One region of the Serpentinimonas maccroryi genome, then DNA from elsewhere that is predicted to be linked to it. Evidence: predicted binding sites of a transcription regulator. Region 1 holds the regulator's gene; the other holds the start of a gene.
The links. Region 1 encodes sigma-54, which starts transcription at its own class of promoters, with help from an activator protein. Its sites were predicted from a motif close to TGGCANGNAANCTGCTTT; they were not measured.
Positions count from the first base shown of each region.

Region 2: the regulator sigma-54 is predicted to act here: its motif matches at 1,201-1,218, upstream of glnA (type I glutamate--ammonia ligase).

Region 1 covers NZ_AP014569.1:2,353,999-2,359,042, forward strand. Annotated here, with positions in the region: gene SMCB_RS10845 (thiol:disulfide interchange protein DsbA/DsbL) at 1-264, shown strand, start outside; gene lptA (lipopolysaccharide transport periplasmic protein LptA) at 503-1,171, shown strand; gene lptB (LPS export ABC transporter ATP-binding protein) at 1,168-1,926, shown strand; gene rpoN (RNA polymerase factor sigma-54) at 1,940-3,706, shown strand; gene SMCB_RS10865 (THUMP domain-containing class I SAM-dependent RNA methyltransferase) at 3,723-5,044, shown strand, end outside.
Region 2 covers NZ_AP014569.1:186,219-191,262, forward strand. Annotated here, with positions in the region: gene SMCB_RS00865 (EI24 domain-containing protein) at 1-255, shown strand, start outside; gene SMCB_RS00870 (competence/damage-inducible protein A) at 252-1,073, shown strand; gene glnA (type I glutamate--ammonia ligase) at 1,274-2,689, shown strand; gene SMCB_RS00880 (hypothetical protein) at 2,725-3,462, shown strand; gene glnL (nitrogen regulation protein NR(II)) at 3,472-4,566, shown strand; gene ntrC (nitrogen regulation protein NR(I)) at 4,656-5,044, shown strand, end outside.

The DNA.
Region 1 (5,044 bases):
CAGCGCCTGCACAACGCCGAAGCCATCGCCCAATGGGCGGCCAGCGCCGGGCTCGATCGGGCCCAGTTCACCCAAACCTACAACTCCTTCGCCGTGGTCGGGCGGGTGCGCCGCGCCACCCAGTTGCAAGACGCCTACCAGGTCGAGGGCACCCCGGCGCTGGGCATAGCCGGGCGCTTTTACATCCCGGGCCAAGCCCAGCGCACGGTGCAGATTGCCGACGCCCTGATCGCTCGGGTGCGGGCGGGCCAAGGGCGGTCTTAAGTTTGGCGGCGGGCACAACGGGTTGGGCTCAAGGAGTCGGGCTTAATAAGTCGGGCTTTGGCTCTGGCTACCGCCTGTGATCTGAGTACCGCCGCCTTCAGCCACGGCCAGCCTTGGCCCTGCGCGCTGCGGCAGTGCAAATCTGCCGACTAAGCCAAGTAGCGCAGGCGTGGCTACAATGCTGGCTATGGCTTATGCAATTTCCGTGCCGCGCCCCTTTTGCGCTTCCAATCGCCTCATGCCACTGCGCCAAGTGCTGGCGCGCTTGACCTTGAGCGCCGCCTTGGCGCTGGGTCTGGCCCCCGGCTTGCACGCGCAGCCGGCACAGGGCGCACAACCGGCGCAACCCATGCTGATCGAGGCCGATGCCCTCAACCACGATCAAGCCGGGATGGTCAGTGTGTTCACCGGCAACGTGGTCATCACCCAAGGCACGCTGCTGCTGCGCGGGCAACGCGCCGAGTTGCGCCAGGATGCCCAAGGCAACCAGTCCGGGGTGCTGCAAGGCGCCGCAGGCCAACGCGCGTTTTTTCGCCAGCAGCGCCCGGGCCTGAACGAACTGCTCGAAGGCGAGGCGCTGCGCATCGAGTACGACAGCGCCACCGGTGTGCTGCGCCTGATCGACCAGGCGGTGCTGCGCCGACTGCGCGCTGGCGCGCTAAGCGACCAAGCCAGCGGCAGCCTGATCGTCATCAACCGCCAAACCGAGCGTTTCTCGGTCGAGGGCGGCACGGCAGCGCGCACCCCCGAAAACCCCTTGGGGCGCGTGCGCGCCGTGATCACGCCCCGACCGGAGGCACCACCGGGCGCTACGCCCGCCACAGCACCTGGCACCACGCCAGCCACCGCACCTCGCGCTCCCGCCCCGCCGCTGCAACCCAGCCCGCAACTGGAGCCGCGCCGGTGAAGGCGGATGCAGCGCGCAGCAGCCTGGACGTGCGCGGGCTGCAAAAAAGCTACGGCCGCCGCCAAGTCGTCAAAGACGTGTCGCTGCGCGTGGCCAGCGGCGAGGTGGTGGGCCTGCTGGGCCCCAACGGCGCCGGCAAGACGACCTCGTTCTACCTCATCGTGGGGCTGATTCGGCCCGACGCCGGCACCATCTTTCTGGACGGACAGGCGATCCACGGCTTGCCCATCCACCGCCGCGCCCAAATGGGCTTGGGCTACCTGCCCCAAGAGGCCTCGATTTTTCGCAAGCTCACGGTGGCCGAGAACGTGCGTGCGGTGCTGGAATTGCAGCGCGACCCCGACGGCCGGCCGCTGTCGCCGCAGCGCATCGAGCAGCGCCTCGAGGCCTTGCTCGACGAGTTGCACGTGGGCCATTTGCGCGATGCCCCCGCGCCGGCGCTGTCGGGTGGCGAGCGGCGCCGGGTCGAGATCGCCCGCGCCCTGGCCACCGACCCGCGCTTCATCCTACTCGACGAGCCCTTTGCCGGCATCGACCCGATCGCCGTGATCGAGATCCAGCGCATCATCGGCTACTTGAAAGAGCGCGGCATCGGCGTGCTGATCACCGACCACAACGTGCGCGAAACGCTGGGCATCTGCGACCACGCCTGCATCATCAGCGACGGCCGCGTGTTGGCCCAAGGCACCCCGGCCGAGATCGTGGCCAACCCCGAGGTGCGCCGGGTCTATCTGGGCGAGCACTTCCGCCTTTGAGCACGCTGCCGCCATGAAGCAAGGACTGTCGCTGCGCTTGAGCCAGAGCCTGGCGCTCACGCCGCAGCTGCAGCAATCGATCCGCCTGCTGCAGCTGAGCACGCTGGAGCTGGAGCAAGAGCTGGGGCAGATGCTCGACGACAACCCCTTTTTGGAGCGCGATACCTCGGACGACACGCCAAGCGACTCCCTCGATGGCAGCCTCGATGGCAGCCCCGACCGTGGCCTAGCTTCCACCTCCGATGACGGCCTAGGCGGCGCGCCCGAAGCCAGCGCGCTCGCTCCGCCCGAGCCGCCTTGGGCCGCAGCCAGCCCCGAAGCGGATGCGCAATCCGGCATGGATTCGGCTGTGGCCTATGAGGTATCGGCCCACGAGGTATCGGCCAACGAAGTGCCGGCGCTCGACACCGCCTTCGAAGCCGCCTGGGATGGCGAGGCAGCGGCGCTGGGAATGGGCGCGCAAGCCGAGGCCGGCGAACCGGGCGAGCTGGGAGCGCAGGGCGAAGGCCTCGATTGGGGCGAACCGGGCGCGCTGCGCAACGGCGCCGCGCCCGACGCCGACGACGGTTCGGGCCCCGATTGGGCGCGCGCGCCCGAGTCGCTGGCGCAGCACCTGCACCAACAAGCCGGGGCGCTGCGGCTCGAGCCCAGCGTGGCGCTGGCGCTGCACGCGCTGATCGAATCGCTCGACGACAACGGCTACCTGGCCGATGGGCTCGATGAATTGGCTGCGGCGCTGTGCGCCCAGGAGCGCGCCTTTGAGGCGATCAAGGCCAGCGAATCCCTCATTGCAAGCGCACCCGCCACCGGCAACCGCGCTGGGCCGACCGACCCACCAGCGCCAGACCCGCGGCTGGCGCACTGGTTGCACGCGCTGCAGCAGGCCCTCGAGCATCTGCAGCAAATGGAGCCCACCGGTGTGGGTGCGCGCCACTTGGCCGAGTGCTTGCAGCTGCAGATACTGGAGCTGCGCAACAGCCCCGAGAGCCGCACCGCGCTGGCCATCTGCCAGCAGCCGCTCGATCTGCTGGCGCGGCGCGACAGCCGCCGCCTGGCGCAGCTGTGCCGCTGCAGCGAAGCGCTGGTGCGCGCCGCCTTTGGCCTCATCGCCCGCCTCGAACCCAAGCCCGGCCGTCGCTTTGCCGTGCTCGAGCCGCACCAGCTGCGCCCCGACGTGATCGTGACGGTGCAAGGCAGCGGCTTCAAGGTCGCGCTCAACCCCGAGGTGCTGCCGCGGCTGCGCCTGCAAGACGCCTACGCGCTGGCCCTGCGCCAAGGCCGGGGCGGCGAGGCCCACGCCGGCCTGCAGCAGCGGCTGCAAGAGGCGCGCTGGTTCATCAAAAACGTGCAGCAGCGCTTCGACACCATCTTGCGCGTGGCCACGGCCATCGTCGAACGCCAGCACCAGTTTTTCCGCCACGGCGACTTGGCCATGCGGCCGCTGGTGCTGCGCGAAATCGCTGACGAGGTCGGGCTGCACGAATCCACCATCAGCCGCGTGACCAGCGCCAAGTTCATGGCCACGCCGCAAGGCACCTTCGAATTCAAATACTTTTTTGGCTCCGCGCTGGCCACCGAGGCCGGCGCCCACACCTCCAGCACCGCCGTGCGCGCCCTGATTCAGCAGCTCATCGCCGCCGAAAACCCCCAGCAGCCCTTGAGCGACAACCAGATCGCCGACCTGCTCAAGGCCCAGGGCATCGCCTGCGCGCGCCGCACCGTGGCCAAATACCGCGAGGCGCTGCGCATCGCCCCCACCCATCTGCGCCGCGCGCTCTGAACGGCCCCAGCCCACCATGCACAACCTGACCCTGTTCCTGCCCTGCCCCGCCGGGGTGGAAGACTTCCTGCTGGCCGAAGTGCAAGCCATCTGCCCAGCGGCGGCCGCCAGCGCGCAGCGCCAGCGCGGCGGCGTCGAGCTCACCGGCACCTGGGACGATGTGCTGCGGCTCAACCTGCACAGCCGGCTGGCCCAGCGCGTGCTGGTGCGGCTGGCGCTGCAACCTTGCCCGCACGAAGACGCGCTCTACCAAGCCGCCCACCAGGTGCTGTGGGAGCTGTGGTTCACGCCCGCGCAGACCTTCAAGGTCGAGCTCACGGCCCACCAGTGCCCGTTCCAGAGCCTGAACTTTGCCGCCCTGCGCATCAAAGACGCGGTCTGCGACCGCATGCGCGAGCGCTTTGGCCAGCGCCCCAGCGTCGATACCGTGCAACCCCAGGTGCGCCTGCACGCCCACCTGGGGCCGGATCAGGTCTGGCTCTACATCGATACCTCGGGCGAGCCGCTGTTCAAGCGCGGCTGGCGCAGCGACACGGGCGATGCGCCGCTCAAAGAAACGCTGGCCGCCGCGATGATCGCCGCCAGCGGCTGGACTGGCCTGGACGCCCAAGGTCAGCCGCAGCCGCTCTACGACCCCTGCTGCGGCAGCGGCACGGTGGCCATCGAAGCCGCGCAGCGCGCCTTGCAGATCGCGCCGGGCAAACTGCGCCGCTTTGGTTTCGAGCGCCTGCTGCCACACCGGCCCGAACGCTGGCAGGCGCTGCGGCTGCAAGCCGAGGCCGCCGAGCGCCCCCTGCCCGGTGGCCAGCCCTTGGTGTTTGGCTCCGACGTGTCTTTTCGCATGGTCGATTTTGCGCGCCGCAACGCCGAACGCGCTGGCGTGGCGCATGCCATCGAGTGGCGCGGCGGCGACGCCCTCGAGCGCCTGCCGCCATGCCCCACGCCCGGGGTGATGCTGCTCAACCCGCCCTATGGCGAGCGCATCGCTGCCGCCGGGGTGGCCGGCCAGCCGGCACAGGAGCGGGCGCGAGCGCAACCGGGTTCGCCCCCGGGCCCCGCCCAGGGTGCAGGCCGCGAAAGCGCGCGCCACGCCGATGGGCAGGAGAACGCCGATTTTTTCGCGCAACTGGCCAGCCACTGGAAAAAACACTACGCCGGCTGGACCGCCTGGCTGCTGACCCCCGACCCGCAGCTGCCGGGACAGATGCGGCTCAAACCCTCGCGCCGGGTGCCGCTGTGGAACGGCCCGATCGAGTGCCGCCTGTTTCGTTTCGACCTCGTGGCGGGCAGCGCACGCACGCCCCGCGCCGGCGCCGGCACCCGCCCCGAAAGCCAGCC
Region 2 (5,044 bases), 440 kb from region 1:
CCGCTGCTGGTGCCGGTGGCGGTGTGGGTGTACACGTGGGTGTTTGCGCTGGCCGCGCTGTGGTTTGTGCACTACTTGCTGGCGGCGCTGCAAGCGCTGCGCGCTGAAACCATTACCAGTGCCGCCTTGCAGCCCGATCTGCAACTGGCCCACGCCGCCACGGTCGAGCCCGAGCCAGAAGCTGCCCAGCCCGCCGCCCTGCCATTCAACCCGCCCGACGCCGCGGCCCCGGGCTTGCCGCCACAGCGCCCATGAGCCCGGTTCCGCGTTTTGGTTTGCTCGTCGTCGGCGATGAGATTTTGTCGGGCAAGCGCGCCGACAAGCACATGCCGCGGGTGATCGAGCTGCTGGCCGCGTGCGGTCTGGCTTTGGCTTGGGTGCGCTTTGCACCCGACGACCGATCCGCCCTGACCCACACCTTGCGCGAGGCATTGGCGGGCCGCGACGTGGTATTTGCTTGCGGCGGCATCGGCGCCACACCCGATGACCACACCCGCCAAGCGGCGGCCAGCGCGCTCGGGGTGGGGCTGCAGTTGCACCCGCAGGCGCGCGAGCTGATCGAGGCGCGCTCGCGCCAGTTGGCGGCACTCAAGGGTCACGCCTTTGAGCCCGAGCACCCCGAGCACCTGCAGCGCCTGCAAATGGGCGAATTTCCGCAGGGCGCGCGCATCATCCCCAACCCCTACAACCAGATTCCGGGTTTCAGCTGCACCAGCCCCAGTGGTGCCACCTTGCACGCCGTACCCGGCTTTCCCGTCATGGCTTGGCCGATGATCGAGTGGCTGCTCGAGCAGCACTACGCGGCCCATTTTCAGCGCGGCGCGCAGGGCGAGCGCTCGGTGATCGTGTACCAGGGCATCGAGGCCCAGCTGACGCCGCTGATGCGGCAGATCGAGGCCACGCACCCGCAGTGCAAGGTGTTCAGTCTGCCCAGCGTGGACCATCCCGAATACGGCCGCCACCTCGAGCTCGGGGTCAAGGGGCCGTTGCAGGCCGTGCAGGCCGCCTACGCCGATTTGCTGGCCGGCTTGCGTGCCGCTGCCGCCCACCTAGGCCCCGAAGTGGTGCGCTAGGGCCGCTGGAGCGCGTGCGCCCCACGGTGGTGCGCGTGCGCACCAAAAAAGTGCGCAAGGGCGGCTTGTGCGCGCGATGGCTTGTCCGCCGCAAAGCGCCGCACCGGCCGCTGGGCAGTCACCAAGTTGGCACAGTTGCTGCTATAAACTGTGCACAGATTTCTGGCCCCCCTTTTTTCAACGCAACCGGAGTATCCCAAATGAGCAAAAGCGTCGCCGACGTGATGAGCATGGTGCAAGAAAACGAAGTCAAGTTCGTTGACTTTCGCTTCACCGACACCCGTGGCAAAGAGCAGCACGTCACCGTGCCGATTTCGCACTTCGACGAAGACAAGTTCAGCTCGGGCCACGCCTTCGACGGCTCGTCGATCGCTGGCTGGAAGGGCATCGAGGCCTCGGACATGCTGCTGATGCCGGACCCGAACACGGCCCAGATCGACCCGTTTTTTGAAGAAACCACGGTCTTCATCCAGTGCGATGTGGTCGAGCCCAGCGACGGCAAGGCCTACGACCGCGACCCGCGCTCGATCGCCCGCCGCGCCGAATCCTACCTTAAGGCCTCGGGCTTGGGCGACACCGCCTACTTCGGCCCTGAGCCCGAGTTTTTCCTGTTCGACAACGTGCGCTGGAGCACCGAGCCCGGCCGCAGCTTCTACGAAATCGAAGAATACGAAGCGCCTTGGAACACCGGCACCAAGCTCGAAGGCGGCAACCGCGGCCACCGCCCGCGCACCAAGGGCGGCTACTTTCCGGTGCCACCAGTCGATAGCACGCACGACATGCGCGCCGAGATGGTGCTGATCCTCGAGAGCCTGGGCATCCCGGTCGAGGTCTTTCACCACGAAGTGGCCGGTGCTGGCCAGTGCGAGATCGGCACCAAGTTCAGCACCTTGGTCGAGCGCGCCGACTGGACGCAAAACCTGAAATACGTGGTCTGGAACGTGGCCAACAGCTACGGCAAAACGGCGACCTTCATGCCCAAGCCCTACCACGGCGACAACGGCAGCGGCATGCACGTGCACCAGTCGGTCTGGAAAGACGGCAAAAACCTGTTTGCCGGCGACGGCTACGCCGGCCTGAGCGATTTTGCGCTCTACTACATCGGCGGCATCATCAAGCACGCGCGCGCCCTCAACGCCATCACCAACCCCGGCACCAACAGCTACAAGCGCCTGGTGCCGCACTTCGAGGCCCCGGTGAAGCTGGCGTACTCGGCCAAAAACCGCTCGGCCTCGATCCGCATCCCCTACGTGGCCAACCCCAAAGGGCGCCGTGTGGAAGCGCGCTTCCCCGATCCGCTGATGAACCCCTACCTCGGTTTTGCCGCGCTGCTGATGGCCGGGCTCGACGGCGTCGAGAACAAAATCCACCCCGGCGAAGCCGCGACCAAAGACCTCTACCACCTGCCGCCCGAAGAGGACAAGCTGGTGCCCACGGTCTGCCACAGCCTCGATCAAGCGCTGGACTACCTGGACAAAGACCGCGCCTTCCTGACCAAAGGCGGTGTGTTCAGCGACGCCATGCTCGACGCCTACATCGAGCTCAAAATGGGCGAAGTCACGCGCGCCCGGGTCGAAGTCACGCCGACCGAGTTCGATCTGTACTTCAGCAACTAAAGGCGGGGCGCGCCGCCTGCTGCTATCATGGCCGGATGATGAGCAAGGCCTTGAAAACAGTGGGTGCGCGCAGGCTGCGGCTGCTGGCTGGGGCGGCTGCTGCGGCCGCCGCTGCCATTCTGGTGGCGCCCCCGGCGCTGGCGCAGGGGCAGATCTGGCGCTGCGGCAACGAGTACACCAACCAGCCCGGCGAGCGGCCGGAAGCCCGCGGCTGCCGCTTGCTTCAAGGTGGCAACCTGAGCATCGTCGAGGGCCGCCGTCCGGCAGCGAATCAGGCGGCGGGTGCGGCTGCCAGCAGCCCCGTTGCCTCCAATTCCGCTCCGCGCGCTCCAGCCAGCACCGAGCCGCGCCCCCCGAGCCAGCGCGTGGATCGCTCCGAGCAACAAGCTCGGGACCGCGATGCGCGCCTGATCTTGGAAACCGAACTGCGCCGTGCGCAAGAGCGCGTGCGTGAACTGCAAGCCGAATTCAACCAAGGTCGACCGCAGCCGCTGCCCAGCGAGCGCGGCGACGAAGCCCGGCTGGCGCAGCGCACCGAGGAGCTGCGGCGCCGGCTCGAGCGCGCCCAAGGCGACGTGACGGCGATCGAGCGCGAAATCGGCCGCTTGCCGTCGGTGCAAACGACCGCTGCTGCTGCTCAGGGTGGCGCTGCGGCGGGCCCCTCGGCCAGCGTGGTCGGTACTGGAACTGCGGCGCGGGCGGTGGCTGGGCCAGCGGCTGGGCAGTTTATTCCTCTGCCCGCAGCGCCCTCTGCGTCTGGCCCTGCCCGTTAGGTCCGGCGCATGAAGGCCACCACGCGGCCACGTACTGTGCCCGCCGTCGCCGGCGGGCCCCATTACCAAGCCCTGGATCGGCTCGCCACCCTGGTGGCGGTGGTCGATGCCGGCGGCGCCATCCGCTACGCCAACAACGCGCTCGAAGACGCGGTGGGTCTGTCGCGGCGCACGCTGGCAGGCTTGCCCCTGGCCGACTGGTTTACCGAGCCAAACCTGCTGCAAAATGCCGTTTCAGGCGCCAACAGCCACGAATACGCCGTCATCCGCTACGACGCGTGGCTGGTGCGGCTCAACAACGAGCCGCTGCCGGTGCATGTGGTGCTGGCCAAAACCGAGCACGGGGGCGAGTTGGTGGTGGAGCTGCTGCCGCTGGAGCAGCAAACGCGCCAAGAGCGCGAGCAGCGCCTGCTCGAGCAGGCGCACGCCAACAAAGAGCTGATTCGCAACCTCGCGCACGAGATCAAAAACCCCCTGGGGGGCATCCGCGGCGCGGCGCAGTTGCTGCAGCTCGAACCCGATGCGCGCGAATTGGCCGAATACGCCCAAGTCATCATCCACGAAGCCGACCGGCTGCAGGCCTTGGTCGATCGCTTGCTGGCGCCGCACCGGCGTGCCCGGGTGGTGGACGATGTCAACATCCACGAGGTCTGCGAACGCGTGCGCGCGCTGGTGCTGGCCGAGTTTCCGCGCGCCTTGCGCGTGCAGCGCGATTACGATCCTTCGATCCCCGAGTTTCGCGGCGACCGCGAACAGCTCATCCAGGCCGTGCTCAACCTGGCGCAAAACGCCGCCCAAGCGCTGCGCGCACGCATCGCCGCCGGCGACGCCGAGATCGTGCTGCGCAGCCGGGTGCTGCGCCAGGTCACGTTTGGGCGCCAGCGCTACCGCCTGGCATTGGAATTGCATGTGATCGACAACGGGCCCGGCGTGCCCGAAGCGATCAAAGACCGCATCTTCTACCCCCTGGTGTCGGGGCGCGAAGGCGGTTGCGGCTTGGGGCTGACGTTGGCGCAGACCATCGTGCAGCAACACCACGGTTTGATCGAGTGCGACAGCGCGCCGGGCCGGACCGATTTCAAGCTGCTCATCCCCCTGCCTTGAGCGCGTGCCGGCTGCCGGTTCAGGCCGCAACCGAGGCCGCAACCGGGCTGGCTGCAGGGGGGCACCCAAACGACGAAAGGAACGCAGGCATGAAACCCATCTGGATCGTCGATGACGACCAATCGATCCGCTTCGTGCTCGAAAAAGCGCTGCAGCGCGAGGGCCTGCCCACGCGCAGCTTCAGCCAGCCGCGCGAGGTGATGGAGGCGCTGGTGGCGGGCGACGACGCCGGCCCGCAGGTACTGGTGAGCGACATCCGCATGCCGGGCGGCTGCGGGCTGGAGCTGTTGCAACAGGTCAAGCAGCACCTGCCGGGTCTGCCGGTGATCATCATGACCGCCTATTCCGACCTCGACAGCGCCGTGGCCTCGTTCCAGGGCGGGGCCTTCGAATACCTGCCCAAGCCCTTTGACCTGACGGCGGCGGTCGAGCTGATCCGGCGCGCCATGCAAGAGAGCCAGCGCGAGCAGGTGGCCGA